2 regions of the Serratia entomophila genome follow, and region 1 is predicted to be linked to the other one. Evidence: predicted binding sites of a transcription regulator. Region 1 holds the regulator's gene; the other holds the start of a gene.

Region 1 (7,248 bases):
CGCGCCCCTTCCCACGAGGAAACAACCATGAACAGCTTCGTTAAACCTCTGCTGCTGCCGGTGTTCGCCGGCGCACTGTTATTTTCCGGCGCGGCCCTGGCGATGGGCGGCGACAGCAGCGGCCAAACCACGCCAACCTGCCCGAAAGGCCAGATATACGACAGCAAAACCAAGACCTGCATGGTGGACAAGAGCAGCATGATCGATGATAGCGACCGCGCCAACTACGCCTATGCGCTGGCAAAAAGCGGCCGCTATCAGGAGGCGCTCGACGTGCTCAATCAGCTGCGGGATCCCAACACCGCCGTTGCGCTGAATTACCGGGGATACGCCACCCGCAAGCTCGGCCGCACCGATGAAGGCATCGGCTATTATTTAAAATCAGTGGCGCTCGATCCCAAATATCCTAAGGTGCGCGAGTATCTGGGTGAGGCCTATATGGTAAAAGGCCGCCCGGACCTGGCCAAAGAGCAGCTGCAGGTGATTCGATCGCTGTGCGGCACCGGCTGCGAAGAATATCGCGACCTGGCTGCGGCCATCGATCATCACCCCGAATCCTGAGGCTGCACCGCCCGGAGGTGACTATCAGCAGCGACGCGATACGCAATGAGCTTGGCCGATACCTGTCGCGCCTGTGGCGCTATGGGCTGGTGCTGTCACACCGACGGGATATCGCCGATGACCTGGTGCAGTCGACCTGCGTACGGGCGCTGGAGCGCGCCGCCCAGTTTACGCCGGGCACGCGGATGGACCGCTGGCTGTTTTCCATTTTGCACTCCATCTGGCTCAATGAGATCCGCGCCCGGCATATTCGCCAGGGGCAAGGCTTTGTCGACGCCGACCAACTGGCCGGCGCGGAAAACGGCGAAGACCCCATCTGGGCCAATGAAGTGATGCAGCGGGTTAAGCGGCTGCCGGAAGCGCAGCGCAACGCGCTGTTTCTGGTGTATGTGGAAGAGCTTTCTTACCGGGAGGCCGCCGAGGTGCTGGCGGTGCCCGTCGGCACCATCATGAGCCGTCTGGCCGCCGCGCGCCTGACGCTGGCCGGCGATCCTCTGCTGCAAACCCGCGCTCCGCAGTCAAAAGGAGAACGATCATGACCCCCTACTCCGTGACGGACGAGCTGCTGGTCGCCTATCTGGATAATCAGCTGGAGCCGCAGCAGCGCCAAGACCTCGATCGGCGTCTGGCTGAGGAGCCGGCGCTGGCCGAGCGGCTGACACTGCTGGCGCGCAGCAGCCTGCCGTTCAAACAGGCGTTTGCGCCCTTGCTCGACGAAGCGCCGATTGAACGACTGCGGGCCGGCTGGGAGCAACCTCGTTCAACCGGCGTCAGCCGCCGCGGCCTGATTGCCGCCGCCGTCGGTTTCCTGGCGTTGGGCGCCGCGGCGGATCGCGCCTATCTGCTGATCGGCCGGCCGGAGGAAAACTGGCGCAGCCTGGTGGCGCAATATATGGCGTTGTACACCCCGGAAACGCTGGCGGACATCGACACCACGCCGCAAAACATCGGCAATCAACTGCAGCATACCGGTGACAGGTTAGGCATTGCGTTGCCGCAGGAAAGGCTGCTGTTGGGTGGCGCCACGCTGAAAAATGCCCGGTTGCTGGCCTACGACGACCATCGCATCGCCCAGCTCACCTGGCTGGACGCACAGTATGGCCCGCTGGCGCTGTGCATCATCCAGCGGCCAGGCCCGGTTGAAGCAGCCGAGCGCGAGCGGCGTCAGGGCATGAACGTGGTTTATTGGTCCGACGGGGAGCATGCCTTTATGCTGATTGGCCATAATCCACCGGCGGAAATGGACGCGTTGGCGGTGCAGCTGCGCCGCGCTCTGGCGGCCTGAGGCGCGACTCAAGCTGGCGGGCAACTCTCGGCGATTCGCCGTAATCATGTTAAAATCGGCTTTTTTACGTACCGGGATATTTGCGATGAACTCAACCACCCAGGAAAAGCTGCTGGCGCAGGCTGAACAACTCTGCCAGCAACGCAATGTGCGATTGACGCCGCAGCGGCTGGAAGTGTTGCGCCTGATGGCGCAGCAGCCCGGTGCCATCAGCGCGTACGACCTGCTCGATCTGCTGCGCGTCGTCGAACCGCAGGCCAAGCCGCCAACGGTCTACCGCGCGCTGGACTTCCTGCTGGAGCAAGGGTTTATCCACCGGGTAGAATCGGCCAACAGCTATGTGCTGTGCCACCATTTTGAACAGCCGATGCACACCTCCGCGCTGTTTATCTGCGATCGCTGCGGGCAAGTGACCGAGCGTACCACCGAGGGCGTGGAAGACACGCTGCAAAAGCTGGCGAAAGAGTCAGGGTTTGCGCTGCGCCATAGCGTAGTGGAAGCCCATGGCCTGTGCGCAGGATGCGTTGAAGTTGAAGCCTGTGACAGCAAGCATGATTGCGGTGAACACGACCACAGCATCACCATCAAGAAGAAATAAGCGGAGTTAGGTACTTCCCTGTACCTGCGGCCATGGCGCCAAGGGGGGACGCCAGACCGTCAATAGCAACTCATGGCCGCAATCCGCTGCGGCCGATCGCGCTACCAGCGATGCTTGTTGTGCTCTTCCCAGGACTTCACTTCCTTCTCGGCTGCCTCTTTCTGGTAGCCGTAGCGCTCCTGGATTTTACCGACAAGCTGTTCACGCTTCCCTTCAATAACCGCCAGGTCGTCATCGGTCAGCTTGCCCCATTGTTCCTTCACTTTCCCTTTCAACTGCTTCCAGTTACCGTCGGCTTGATCTTTGTTCATAGTCTCTCCGTTAACCCATGGTGAATCAGTTTTAGATGCGGCAGGCAAGGCGTGTAACCAAGAAATTTTTATGGTCTTTTACGTTGACCAAAGGAGCGCCAAATCCCAACTCATTTCGCCAGCCACATGATTAATTGTAGCCACAGATAACGGTAAATATAAAAAAACCAGAATAAAAACCCATATTAAAATTAAATATTAGAAAAAAACGCCATTAAACAAGAAACTAACCTGACCCAATTGACGCTGATGACATGTAACAGAATATAAATAAAAACATAAGAAAATCTAATAAATAAACGGTAAGAACATGGAGCTATCTTGCCGCAAACCAGCTGCCGCGCACCCGGTGGCGATGCCAGAGCCAGCCCAGAGACAGGCCGCGCAGCGAAAGGAATACCGCCAGCGCCAGCCACAGCCCGTGGTTGCCCAGCTGCGGCACGCTGAACAGCGTCAATCCGTAACCGGCCGCCGCCACCGCCATGCTGTTGCGCATCTCCGCCCCACGGGTAGCGCCGATAAACATGCCGTCCAGCAAATAGCACCATACGCCAACCAGCGGCAGCACCGTCTGCCACGGCAGATAATGGCTGGCCAACTCACGCAGCTCGGGCAACGAGGTTAACGCCGCCACGATCTGCTGCCCGGCAACGGCGTAAACCGCGCCAAAGGCCAAGGCTACCAAACAGGCTTGCCGACAGGCGGCGCGCCATATCTTCCTCAGTTGGCGGTCGTCACGGGCGCCATAGGCGTGGCCCGAATGCGCCTCCACCGCGTAAGCGAAGCCGTCCAGCGCGTAAGCGGTGAAGGTCAGCAGGTTCATCAGCACCGCATTCACCGCCACCACTTCGCTGCCAAGCCGCGCGCCAAAAATGGTCAAAGAGGCGAAGCACAGCTGCAGCAACAGCGAACGCAGCATGATGTCGCGGTTCAGCGCCAGCAGGCGCCGCAGGTTGCCGCGCCAGGCCTGTTGCAGCATCGGCAGTGAGATGCCGCGCAGGCGCATCACGCGCCACGTCAGCCACAGCCCGAGCAGCAGCGTGGCGTATTCGGCGATAGCGGTCGCCGTCGCCGCCCCCTGTACGTTCCAGCCCAGCCCCATCACCAGCCAGATATCCAGCGCGATGTTCAGCAGGTTGCCGACGATCAGCAGGATCACCGGCGCGCGCACGTATTGCACGCCGAGCAGCCAGCCGAGGATCACCATATTGGCCAACGCCGCCGGGGCGCTCAGCCAGCGGATCTCGAGAAACAGCCGCGCCTGCTGCAGGACTTCGGCGTTACCGCCGACGATCCCCAGCGCCAAATCAATCAGCGGCTGGCGCAACAGCACAATCGCCAACCCGGCCAGCCCCGCCAACAGCAGCGGCTGCATAAAGGCGCGCGCCAGCGCCTGCGGGTTCTGCGCCCCCAGCGCCTGAGCGGCCAGGCCGGTGGTGCTCATGCGCAGGAACAGCAGCAGCATAAACAGGAAGCTGGTGGCCATGGCGCCGATCGCCACGCCGCCCAGATAGGTTGGGCTATCGAGATGGCCGATCACCGCGGTATCCACCAACCCGAGCAGCGGCACGGTGATATTGGAAAAAATCATCGGCAGGGCAAGACGCCACAGGGCTTTATCGGTGTCGCTGGTGAAGGCGGAAATCAGGCGCATGGTGAAATGTTCCCGTGAATACCCTTCCTGTTCAAGTTGCCGCCGTGTTGGCTACGTCTTGAAATTTCCTGGGTATTACATTGAATCAGAAATGACATCGCCCCAAGGCTGGGGCGATTTAAATCAGGGCGCAAGCGTTCGGGCGCGGCGGTTAAATCCAGTCGCCGTTGCGGATCACGCCAACCGCCAAACCTTCGATGGTGAAATTCTGCTGGCGCAGATCGACCACGATCGGTTGGAATTCGCTGTTTTCCGGCAGCAGTTCAACGACGTTGCCGTGTTTTTTTAGGCGTTTGACCGTGACTTCGTCTTCAATGCGCGCCACCACCACCTGGCCGTTGCGCACGTCTTGCGTCTTGTGCACCGCCAGCAGATCGCCGTCGAGAATGCCGATGTCGCGCATCGACATGCCGTTGACCCGCAGCAGGAAGTCCGCGTTCGGTTTGAACAGGGAAGGATCCACCTTGTAGTGGCCTTCGATATGCTGCTGGGCCAGCAGCGGTTCGCCGGCGGCCACGCGGCCGATCAGCGGCAAACCCTCTTCGTCTTCCATCAGCAGGCGAATGCCGCGTGACGCGCCGGAAACGATCTCGATCACCCCTTTGCGCGCCAGCGCCTTCAGGTGCTCTTCTGCGGCATTTGGCGAGCGGAACCCCAGACGCATGGCGATCTCGGCACGCGTCGGCGGCATGCCCGTCTGCGAAATATGATCGCGAATCAGATCATAGACCTCTTGCTGTCTGGTAGTTAGTGCTTTCATTCCGCCCCCCTGTTTGTTTATACAGTCTTGCTGTGAGTATATACAGGTAAGCTCGGATTGGGAACCGAAGAATGAATAAAAATCAGGGATTAGCGTTCCGCTCAGGCGAAGTGCTGCCACAGCACCGAGCCCCAGACGAACAGCGCCAGCAGGATCGCCAGCGACACCGCCGCCGACCCCATGTCCTTGGCGCGGCCGGACAGCTCATGGTATTCGCTGCCGACGCGGTCTACCACCGCCTCGATCGCACTGTTCAGGATCTCGACGATCATCACCAGCGCTACGGATCCGATCAATAAAATGCGCGCTATCGCACCCACATCCAGCCAAATCGCCAGTATGATAGCCAGCACGGTCGCCACCAGCTCCTGACGGAACGCCGCCTCGTGCTGCCAGGCGGCAGAAAGTCCTTTATAAGAGTAGCCGGCGGCTTTAATAATACGGGTCAGGCCGGTTGCTTGGTTCGCCATGTTTTCAGTGCCTTTCTCAGAGGTAAGTCATAATAAAAAGAGCCCGGATCGGTCAACGCTATCGGCTCTCGGTTTTCCAACACCACAGATCTGCTACCCGGTTTCTGGTATGCTTGCGGCGCATTGCTAACAAGAGGCTTCACGTTGTTATGTCAGGTTGGCGTAAAATTTATTATAAATTATTGAATTTACCACTCAAATTGTTGGTAAGAAGTAAGGTTATCCCTTCAGACCCGGTGACGGAGTTAGGGTTGGATCCCTCACGGCCGATTTTGTATGTTTTGCCTTATAATTCCAAGGCGGATTTGCTGACGCTGCGCACCCAGTGCCTGGCGCAGGATCTGCCCGACCCCCTCAACCCGCTGGAGATCGACGGCACGGTGTTGCCGAGCCACGTGTTTATCCACGACGGCCCGCGCGTGTTCCGCTACTACACGCCGAAGGAAGAGTCGGTCAAGCTGTTCCACGACTATCTGGATCTGCACCGCAGCAACCCGGATCTCGACATCCAGATGCTGCCGGTTTCGGTGATGTTCGGCCGTTCGCCGGGGCGTGAAGGCCACGGCACTCCGCACCTGCGCCTGCTGAACGGCGTGCAGAAATTCTTCGCCGTGCTGTGGCTCGGCCGCGACAGCTTCGTGCGCTTCTCCAATACCGTTTCGCTGCGCAGCATGGCCACCGAACACGGCACGGACAAATCCATCGCGCAGAAACTGGCGCGCGTGGCGCGCATGCACTTCTCGCGCCAGCGCCTGGCCGCGGTCGGCCCAAGCCTGCCGGCGCGCCAGGATCTGTTCAATAAGCTGTTGGCCTCCAAAGCTATCGAAAAAGCGGTCGAGGACGAAGCGCGCAGCAAGAAAATTTCCCACGAGAAAGCCCAGCAGAACGCCATCGCGCTGATGGAAGAGATCGCCGCCGACTTCTCTTACGAGACCGTGCGCCTCTCCGACCGCGTGCTGAGCTGGACCTGGAACCGGCTGTACCAGGGCATCAACGTCACCAACGCCGAGCGCGTGCGCCAGCTGGCGCAGGACGGCCACGAGATAGTCTACGTGCCCTGCCACCGCAGCCACATGGACTACCTGCTGCTGTCCTATGTGCTGTATCACCAGGGCCTGGTGCCGCCGCACATCGCGGCCGGCATCAACCTCAACTTCTGGCCGGCCGGGCCGATCTTCCGCCGCCTGGGCGCGTTCTTCATCCGCCGCACCTTCAAGGGCAACAAGCTGTACTCCACGGTGTTTCGCGAATACCTCGGCGAGCTGTTTACCCGCGGCTATTCGGTGGAATACTTCGTCGAAGGCGGCCGTTCGCGCACCGGGCGTCTGCTGGAACCGAAGACCGGCACCCTGTCGATGACCATCCAGGCGATGCTGCGCGGCGGCGCCCGCCCTATCACCCTGGTGCCGATCTACATCGGCTACGAGCACGTGATGGAAGTGGGCACCTACGCCAAAGAGCTGCGCGGCGCCACCAAGGAAAAAGAGAGCCTGTTGCAGATGCTGCGCGGCCTGCGCAAACTGCGCAACCTGGGCCAGGGCTACGTCAACTTCGGCGATCCGCTGCCGCTGACCGCCTATCTGAACCAGCACGTGCCGCAGTGGCGTGA
Region 2 (7,248 bases), 2.3 Mb from region 1:
CGCCCAGCCAGCCGAGGTAGAACCCAACCAGCTGCCACATTGCGTCCAGGCCCAGACAGCCTGGCATCACAGGGTCGCCGATAAAGTGGCAACCGAAGAACCATAGATCCGGATTGATATCCAGTTCCGCTTCCACATAGCCTTTGTTGTGGGTACCACCGTCTTCGGTCATCTTGACCACGCGGTCCATCATCAACATGTTACCTGCCGGCAACGGCGGGCCACCGGCGCCAAACAGCTCGCCACGGCCGGATGCTTCGAGGTCTTCTTTCGTATAGGAGTCGCGTTTATCTACCATGTTCTCAGTAAGCCTTATTTTAATGAAGGACGCAGATTAGCTAACACGTGTACGCTGAACAAGTCCGATCAGCCGTGGTTGAACCAGTTGAGCCAACGAAGTGGCCACGGCCTGCGGCGTTCTTGCGGGTTCACCTGCGCGATTCGTTCCTGAATGGCAGCTAACAAATTCGGCTGCTGCTCATCAGAGTAGGGGTAACCCGTCAGTAATGGCAAGGCCTCTGCGGCGCTGTCGACGGCCCACAGATGGAATTGCCCTTCGCGGACTGCGTCGACCACGTCCTGACGCAGACACAGATGGCGCACGTTGGTGGCCGGCATGATAACGCCCTGTTTGCCGGTCAAACCGCGGCGCAGACAAACTTCAAAGAAGCCTTCAACCTTTTCGTTAACGCCGCCGATCGGCTGCACGTTGCCGAATTGGTCGACAGAGCCGGTAACGGCAACCTGTTGGGTGATAGGCTGCTGCGACAAGGCGCTTATCAACGCGCACAGCTCAGCCAGCGAGGCGCTGTCGCCATCCACTTCGCCATAGGACTGCTCGAATACGATCGAGGCGGAGAAGGGCAGCTGTTGATCCAGCTCCAGTTCGGAGATCAGGAAGGCCTGCATAATCATCATGCCTTTGGCATGCAGATTGCCCCCCAGCTCGGCTTTGCGCTCAACGTCGGTGAATTCGCCGTCGCCGAGGTGGACGACGCAGCTGATGCGCGACGGCTCGCCGAAGCTGCGCGGGTGGCCGGGGTAATCCAGTACGGAAAGCCCGTTAATCTGACCGACCACTTCACCCTCGGTTTCAATCAGGATTTGGCCCAATTCGATCTCGTCTTGCATCCGCTCGGCGAGATAGCTTTCGCGCCATTCGCGCGCATTCAACGCGGCTTCGAAGGCTTTGGCCGTGATCTGCTCCTCTTCGGCATACAACGCCGCTTCGGCCAGTTGTTGGCTAACCCACAGCGGAGACAGCGGCAGAATGCCCTGATCGCCGCTGTAGCGCACCGCCTGAATCATCAGTGGCGGCCAGGCATCGGCAGCCAACGGCGGCAGTTGCTGTTCGGCGATCACGCTGTTGACGTAACCGCACCATTGCGACATGTCTTCAGCCTCGGTGAGCTGCAGATCGTCTTCGTATTCGCCGTAGACCGCCTGTTCGCTGAGCTCGGGTTCGATATCGTGAAAATCGGCCAGGCCATGACGATCGCCCACCACGATCAGACGAAGTTCCAGCGGCATCGGAGGAATAGCCACCGGCAGCGGGCGCGTCTCATCCGGGGAAACCCAGTGGAACTGGCGTTGAGTGATCATCTGCTTCAACCGCAGCCACAGCAGCGGCTGCGCCAACAGAGAACGGGCCGAAAGGATCAGCACGCCGCCATTAGCCTGGTGTACCAGGCCTGGTTGCAGGCTGATTTCGCCGTTATGGATCCTGACGCAGCCAAACAGCTGTTCCGGCTCTACCCATTCCTGGAATACGCAGGCGCCGCCGGCGGCGAAAGGCTCAGCGCCAGTGGCGGCGGCTTCAACGCTGACGTTATTGCCCTGAATCACATAATGACTGCCTTTGAAGGCGGCGTTTTGCGGCTGCAGCTGCTGCACGGCGCGGGCGATGAGCGCCAGATATTCACGCGTCTCCTGCGCTTTGAGCAGCATGAAGCGCGGGGGCGACTGGGGGTGGCAAAATAGCGTCAGCGCGTTCTCCAGCCGAGGCTGGATAGCGGCAAAGGACACGGGTGCCAACTGAGCGGCGGTATCAAATATCGCCTGATAAGGCGTTACGTCCGGCAACAGAGATTGCCATTCAAGTCGGTTATTGGTCAAAGTGTTAGATGCAATCGTCAAAAAGGGAAAGGGCGATTATACAAGAATAACGCCAGCTTGATACATGCAGAGTGGCAGTTGGTGTCAGGGAGTTTGACATCGCGCGGCGACTGTGCAAAAAACAGTCTAAAAGGCGGTTTAATTGCCGGGGAAATTTGGCGTAAAGCTGTTATGCTTAATAAAGTTACGCGGTCACTGAAGAGCTCAAGATGAAATATCAGCAACTGGAAAATCTGGAGAGCGGTTGGAAATGGAAGTACCTGGTGAAGAAGCACCGGGAAGGGGAACTGATTACCCGCTACATTGAAAACAGCGCTGCTCAGGAAGCGGTGAATGAGCTGCTGAAGCTGGAAAATGAACCGGTAAAAGTTCTCGCATGGATCACTGCTCATATGAATCCGGAACTCGACAACCGGATGAAGCAAACAATCCGCGCTCGGCGTAAGCGTCATTTTAACGCAGAACATCAGCACACGCGAAAAAAATCTATCGACCTGGAGTTTTTGGTTTGGCAACGCTTGGCTGCGTTGGCCCGGCGCCGCGGGGCAACGCTATCAGAAACCGTAGTGCAGCTGATTGAAGATGCCGAACGCAAAGAGAAGTACGCCAGCCAAATGTCGTTGCTGAAAGAGGATCTCAAGGCGATCCTCGGTAAGGATCCGGAATAACCTGACCTCTTTTCGGTTTCCGCCCCGCAACGAATGCCTGCCGATGAGTTTTGTACAGGCAAAAAAAAACCCCGCTATGCGGGGTTTTTACTAAGAGTGGTCACTTAGCCCTGTGGCTGAGTCACAACGTCTTTGATACCTTTAACTTCGATCTCTACGCGACGATCTGGTGCCAGGCAAGCGATCTGTGCTTTGGTAGCGCGGCCAGATTTGTAGCCACAGGTGTTGCCAGTGACGGAATCAGCTTCGCCCATACCGCGTGCAGAGATTTTGTCTGACGGGATGCCTTTAGAAACCAGGTAGTCAACAACGCTTTGTGCGCGCTGCTCGGACAGTTTCTGGTTGTACTGGTCAGAACCAACTGCGTCGGTGTAACCCAGAACTACAACAGAACCGTCTTTAGGATCCATGGAGCTCAGCTGAGTGTACAGCTGGTCCAGAGCCTGTTGGCCTTCTGCTTTCAGAGTAGATTTGTTGAAGTTGAACAGCACGTCAGACTTCAGGGTGAAACGCTTGGTTTCAACAACTGGAGCCGGAGCCGGAGCTGGTGCTGGAGCAACAACATCATCCTGACCGAAACGGTAAGAAACACCAACGCTCAGCATGGTGTTGTCTGGGCGTGCGCCGACAGTACCTGCATCACCGATGTTGCTTACGAATTGGTAGTCCAGGCGAGTAGCCCAGTTTTTGGTCAGTGCGTATTCAACACCAACTGCTGCCAGCGGAGAAACGCCGGTGTCGTGGTTGCCGCCGTTAGAACCGACGCCATCACTGTCTGCACGCCATACCATGCCGCCCAGGCGGGTGTAGATGTCCAGATCGTCAACAATTGGGTAGCTCAGTTTAGCTGCCAGTTGAACGCCTTGAGCTTTGAAAGAACCAGTGTTAGCACCGGTGTATTTCATACGACCTAACCAGTCGTAACCCATTTCAAAGCCCAGGTATTGGTTCGCCTGATAACCCAGGAACGCACCAGCACCGATTTGGTCTTTACGTGCATCGTTATCTACGCGGTAACCGTTGCCGTAGAAACCAGTGTCATGGTACTGGGACCAGCCCAGTTTAGCACCGGTGTACCAGGTGTTATCTTTTGGGGCGGCTTGCGCTACGGTAGCGAAACCGGCCAGTGCCACTGCTAATGCGATAGCTGTCTTTTTCATTTTGCGCCTCGTTATCATCCAAATAGGCAATGAGCTTTAAAGCTGTTTTAAGCCCTTGGTTAAATTCCTTCGCCAAGGTTTGAGCCCTCTTTGTTACTCGGCCAGTTTTTCTGACGTTATAGAGCAACCTTGGCGATGTAAAGTCTACAACGTGGCGCGAAAGTTACAAGTGTGATGTGATAAAGCTCTAAAAAAAAACACAGAATTATACATATTCGCTAACGCCAATCGGCAAAAAACGGGGCGATTTATTGAGCGATTTTTTTCGGGAAACCGCAGCCGGACTAGCTTCGTGAAGGATCCCGCAAAGGTTCCCTCTGCGGGGGATAAAAATGATGGGAAAAATCCTAAATTTACTTAATGATACAAAGAAGAGTGAATTTTTAGGGTGGAACACTGTCCGTGGATCGGGTTTATGTCGCGTTGTGGACGCATAATAAAGCCGTACGCATTACCCAATTCTGCCGCACGCCCTAATTTTAGACGATCTTCCTCCGTCAGCTCGGGTAACCAGCCGAGAACCACGCTGTAATTGCCCGTCAGCAGTGCTTTTTCCATGGCTTCAACCGTTGCCATCGGGCTGATTTGGCTCAGCTGCACCATTTTCTCGACCGGCAACCCGGATTGCTGCAGCCATTGCTTGCTTAATTTTTGCTGCGGAGTGAGCCACAAGAGCCAGCGTGACTGCCTGCCGAGCTGCTGCAGCAGAGGCAGCAGTAATTGCGCGACTGCGGGCTGACGCTCATTGTAAACAAGTTCACTGATAAGGCCATTTTCGTTGCCGGCATCCGCGCGCTTGGCAGCATTGTTAACCGCGATCGCACCGCGGTTGAAATGGGGTTTGTAAAGTGATTGAGTACGCATAAAGTATCCCGCCTGCAGTGTTACTGTATGTTTATACAGTATACCCGCCAACCAATAAGATCAACCCAAATTTTCGTAGCACCTCGCATAATTGCGATCATTTTTTATACCGACGTTTTTTATCGTTGGCATGTTTGCAGATAGTGCGTATTTTCCTAATTAGTTGTTCACGTTACCTTTATTTCATTGATGTGAGAAATGATACGTCTATAACCTACAAGGGAGTTTCGTTATGAAAGGGATATCAGCAGGCAGGATCGCGCAGGCGAAAGCGTGTTTTTCCGCATTGGGGCGCATCACGACACGCTCACAGTTCGGCGGCTATGGGCTGCTGGCGGAAGGCGTGATGTTCGCGGTGATAGCGGAAGGCGAACTATACCTGCGCGCGACGGATGGCCTGGAACCCGCATTCCGCGCCCGCGGCATGGTGAATATGGTTTACTCCAAGCGAGGGGTGCCGATTACCATGCGTTACTACTGGGTGAATGAGCGGCTTTGGCGCGAAAAAAACGAACTGATTGGCCTGGCGTGGCAGGCCGTCAGGGAGGCGCGCCGTGAACAACGGGTCAAAACCGGCTGCCACGGGCGATTGAAAATGCTGCCCAATATTGACATCAATATGGAGCGCCAACTGTGGCGAGCGGGCATACGCAATGTCTACGATCTGCGGCTGCACGGTGCCAAACGCAGCTATCTGCGGCTGTTGCAGCAGCAAACCAATCTGGGGTTGCGGGTGCTGTTGTCGTTAGGCGGGGCCATCGCCGGATATCATCAGGCCGCTTTGCCCGCCGAGCTGCGCAGCGAGTTGATCGAATGGTTTGAGCATACGGCGGCGATGCGTCGTCATGGGCACGACCCCCTGATTAAGGGCCGCGGCCCGGCCCTTAATGATTAATCAGCCTTATTGATGCGGGTGTGCAGTGCGGTCAGCTCCGGCAGCAGTTCAAGCACTAAACCGATTTGTTGCAATACCAGTTGCTCTTTGCTTTCCGGTTCAGGTACGGCGTGCCGGATGCGTTCCGCGAGGTTTTCCAACGCCAGCGCAATGCGTGAACCGTTCTGTTCTTCCTGATGCAGCGCCCCGTCAACGTAGCAAACGGCATCATTCAGTAAATCCAGTATTGCGGGGTTGCTCAGGCGCTCACGGTGCGCGCCGAGCGCGGAGATATAGCTCAGCAGTGTGTGGTTGAGGCACAGCAGGCGGAAGGCGGCTTCCTGCAACGCTTTGTCTGCTTTGGGATCGGCGGACATATTAGAAATGACCGAGGCCAGTTCGGCGTCGCTGTTGTGCGCGTCCCGCCGCGCGATCCGGTAAGGCAGCCCGTTATCTTTGCCCTGATGGTATTGCACCAGAATGGCGTCCAGATAACGGCAGTTGGCGTTCAGCGTTTTATCAACCACGGCCGGCAGTTGGCGGAATTTCCAGTCCGGCCAGATAAAGCTGACCGCGGCCCAGGCAATGGCGCAGCCCAACAGGGTGTCGTAAACGCGCGGCGCCGCCACCTCGAAGCCTTCGCCCAGCAGGTTGAAACACAGCAGCACCAGCAGGGTGATAAACATGGTGGCGTGCGCATATTGCACGGTACGGAACGCGAAGAACAGCACGCCGGTGATAACGATCAACACCAATTGGCCTTCCAGAGAGGGCACAAAATAGAGGATCGGCAGGCCAATCAAGATGCCGGCCAGGGTGCCGATAATGCGCAACGCCAGGCGCCGGCGGGTTGCGTTGTAGTTTGGCTGGCAAACAAACAGGCTGGTCAGCAGGATCCAGTAACCATGCTGCATGCCGGTCAGCTGGATAAAAGCGTAGCCGATACACAGCACGGCCGACATGCGAATGGCATGGCGGAACAGGGCCGATTGCGGCGTCAGGTGGCGGCTGATGCGCAGCCGAATGTCGCTCCAGCCGGTCAGGCGATCGTCGGACAGGCTATTTTCTTCCGTTTGCCCATTAGCCAGCGCCTGCTCTGATTCGATATTGGCCAGTTGGGCGTCGATCGCGCGCAAATTTTTCAGCAGGTGCGCCAGCGCCTTGGCCAGCTCCGCGTTTTCCCGCGTGGCGGCGGCGCGTGCCAACGCGTCTTCGATGCGGTTGAACGCCGGTTCAAAGCGTGGGTTATGCTGGTATTTTTGCCTCAGCAGGATCGATTGCGCCAACTGACGACAAGCGCGCGCCTGCATGCTCAGCAAGCGCTGAAAGCGGAACAGGATATCGCTGTGGCGAAATTGCCGGCTCAGTGCCTGATACTGAACGTGAGAAGAACTGGCCCGCTCGTGAATATCTTGCGCGACAAAGTAATAATGCAGCGTGCGGCGGGTACCGCGCTGGCCGCGATCGCCTTTCAATCGCGTCAGCAACGAAGCCTTGGTCTGATTGAGCAGCGTCACCAACGCACTGTTGGCCATCGCGACCTCCATCCAGGGCAGATCGGCGTCGC

Evidence for each region. The regulator LexA, encoded in region 1, represses DNA repair genes until DNA is damaged. The targets are predictions, from matches to a motif close to TNCTGTATGTACATACAGNA.
Region 2: sulA (SOS-induced cell division inhibitor SulA) is a predicted target of LexA. The motif match lies at 4,829-4,848, and genes of this name have one in related genera.

The regions. Positions count from the first base shown of each region.
Region 1 covers NZ_CP082787.1:4,484,186-4,491,433, forward strand. The annotation lists gene KHA73_RS21545 (tetratricopeptide repeat protein) at 28-561, shown strand; gene KHA73_RS21550 (RNA polymerase sigma factor) at 600-1,100, shown strand; gene KHA73_RS21555 (anti-sigma factor family protein) at 1,097-1,846, shown strand; gene zur (zinc uptake transcriptional repressor Zur) at 1,932-2,444, shown strand; gene KHA73_RS21565 (CsbD family protein) at 2,546-2,755, opposite strand; gene dinF (MATE family efflux transporter DinF) at 3,072-4,409, opposite strand; gene lexA (transcriptional repressor LexA) at 4,561-5,169, opposite strand; gene KHA73_RS21580 (diacylglycerol kinase) at 5,271-5,639, opposite strand; gene plsB (glycerol-3-phosphate 1-O-acyltransferase PlsB) at 5,789-7,248, shown strand, end outside.
Region 2 covers NZ_CP082787.1:1,831,806-1,839,053, forward strand. The annotation lists gene fabA (bifunctional 3-hydroxydecanoyl-ACP dehydratase/trans-2-decenoyl-ACP isomerase) at 1-298, opposite strand, end outside; gene KHA73_RS08910 (AAA family ATPase) at 367-2,115, opposite strand; gene matP (macrodomain Ter protein MatP) at 2,325-2,783, shown strand; gene ompA (porin OmpA) at 2,888-3,943, opposite strand; gene sulA (SOS-induced cell division inhibitor SulA) at 4,301-4,807, opposite strand; gene KHA73_RS08930 (TfoX/Sxy family DNA transformation protein) at 5,040-5,702, shown strand; gene yccS (YccS family putative transporter) at 5,699-7,248, opposite strand, start outside.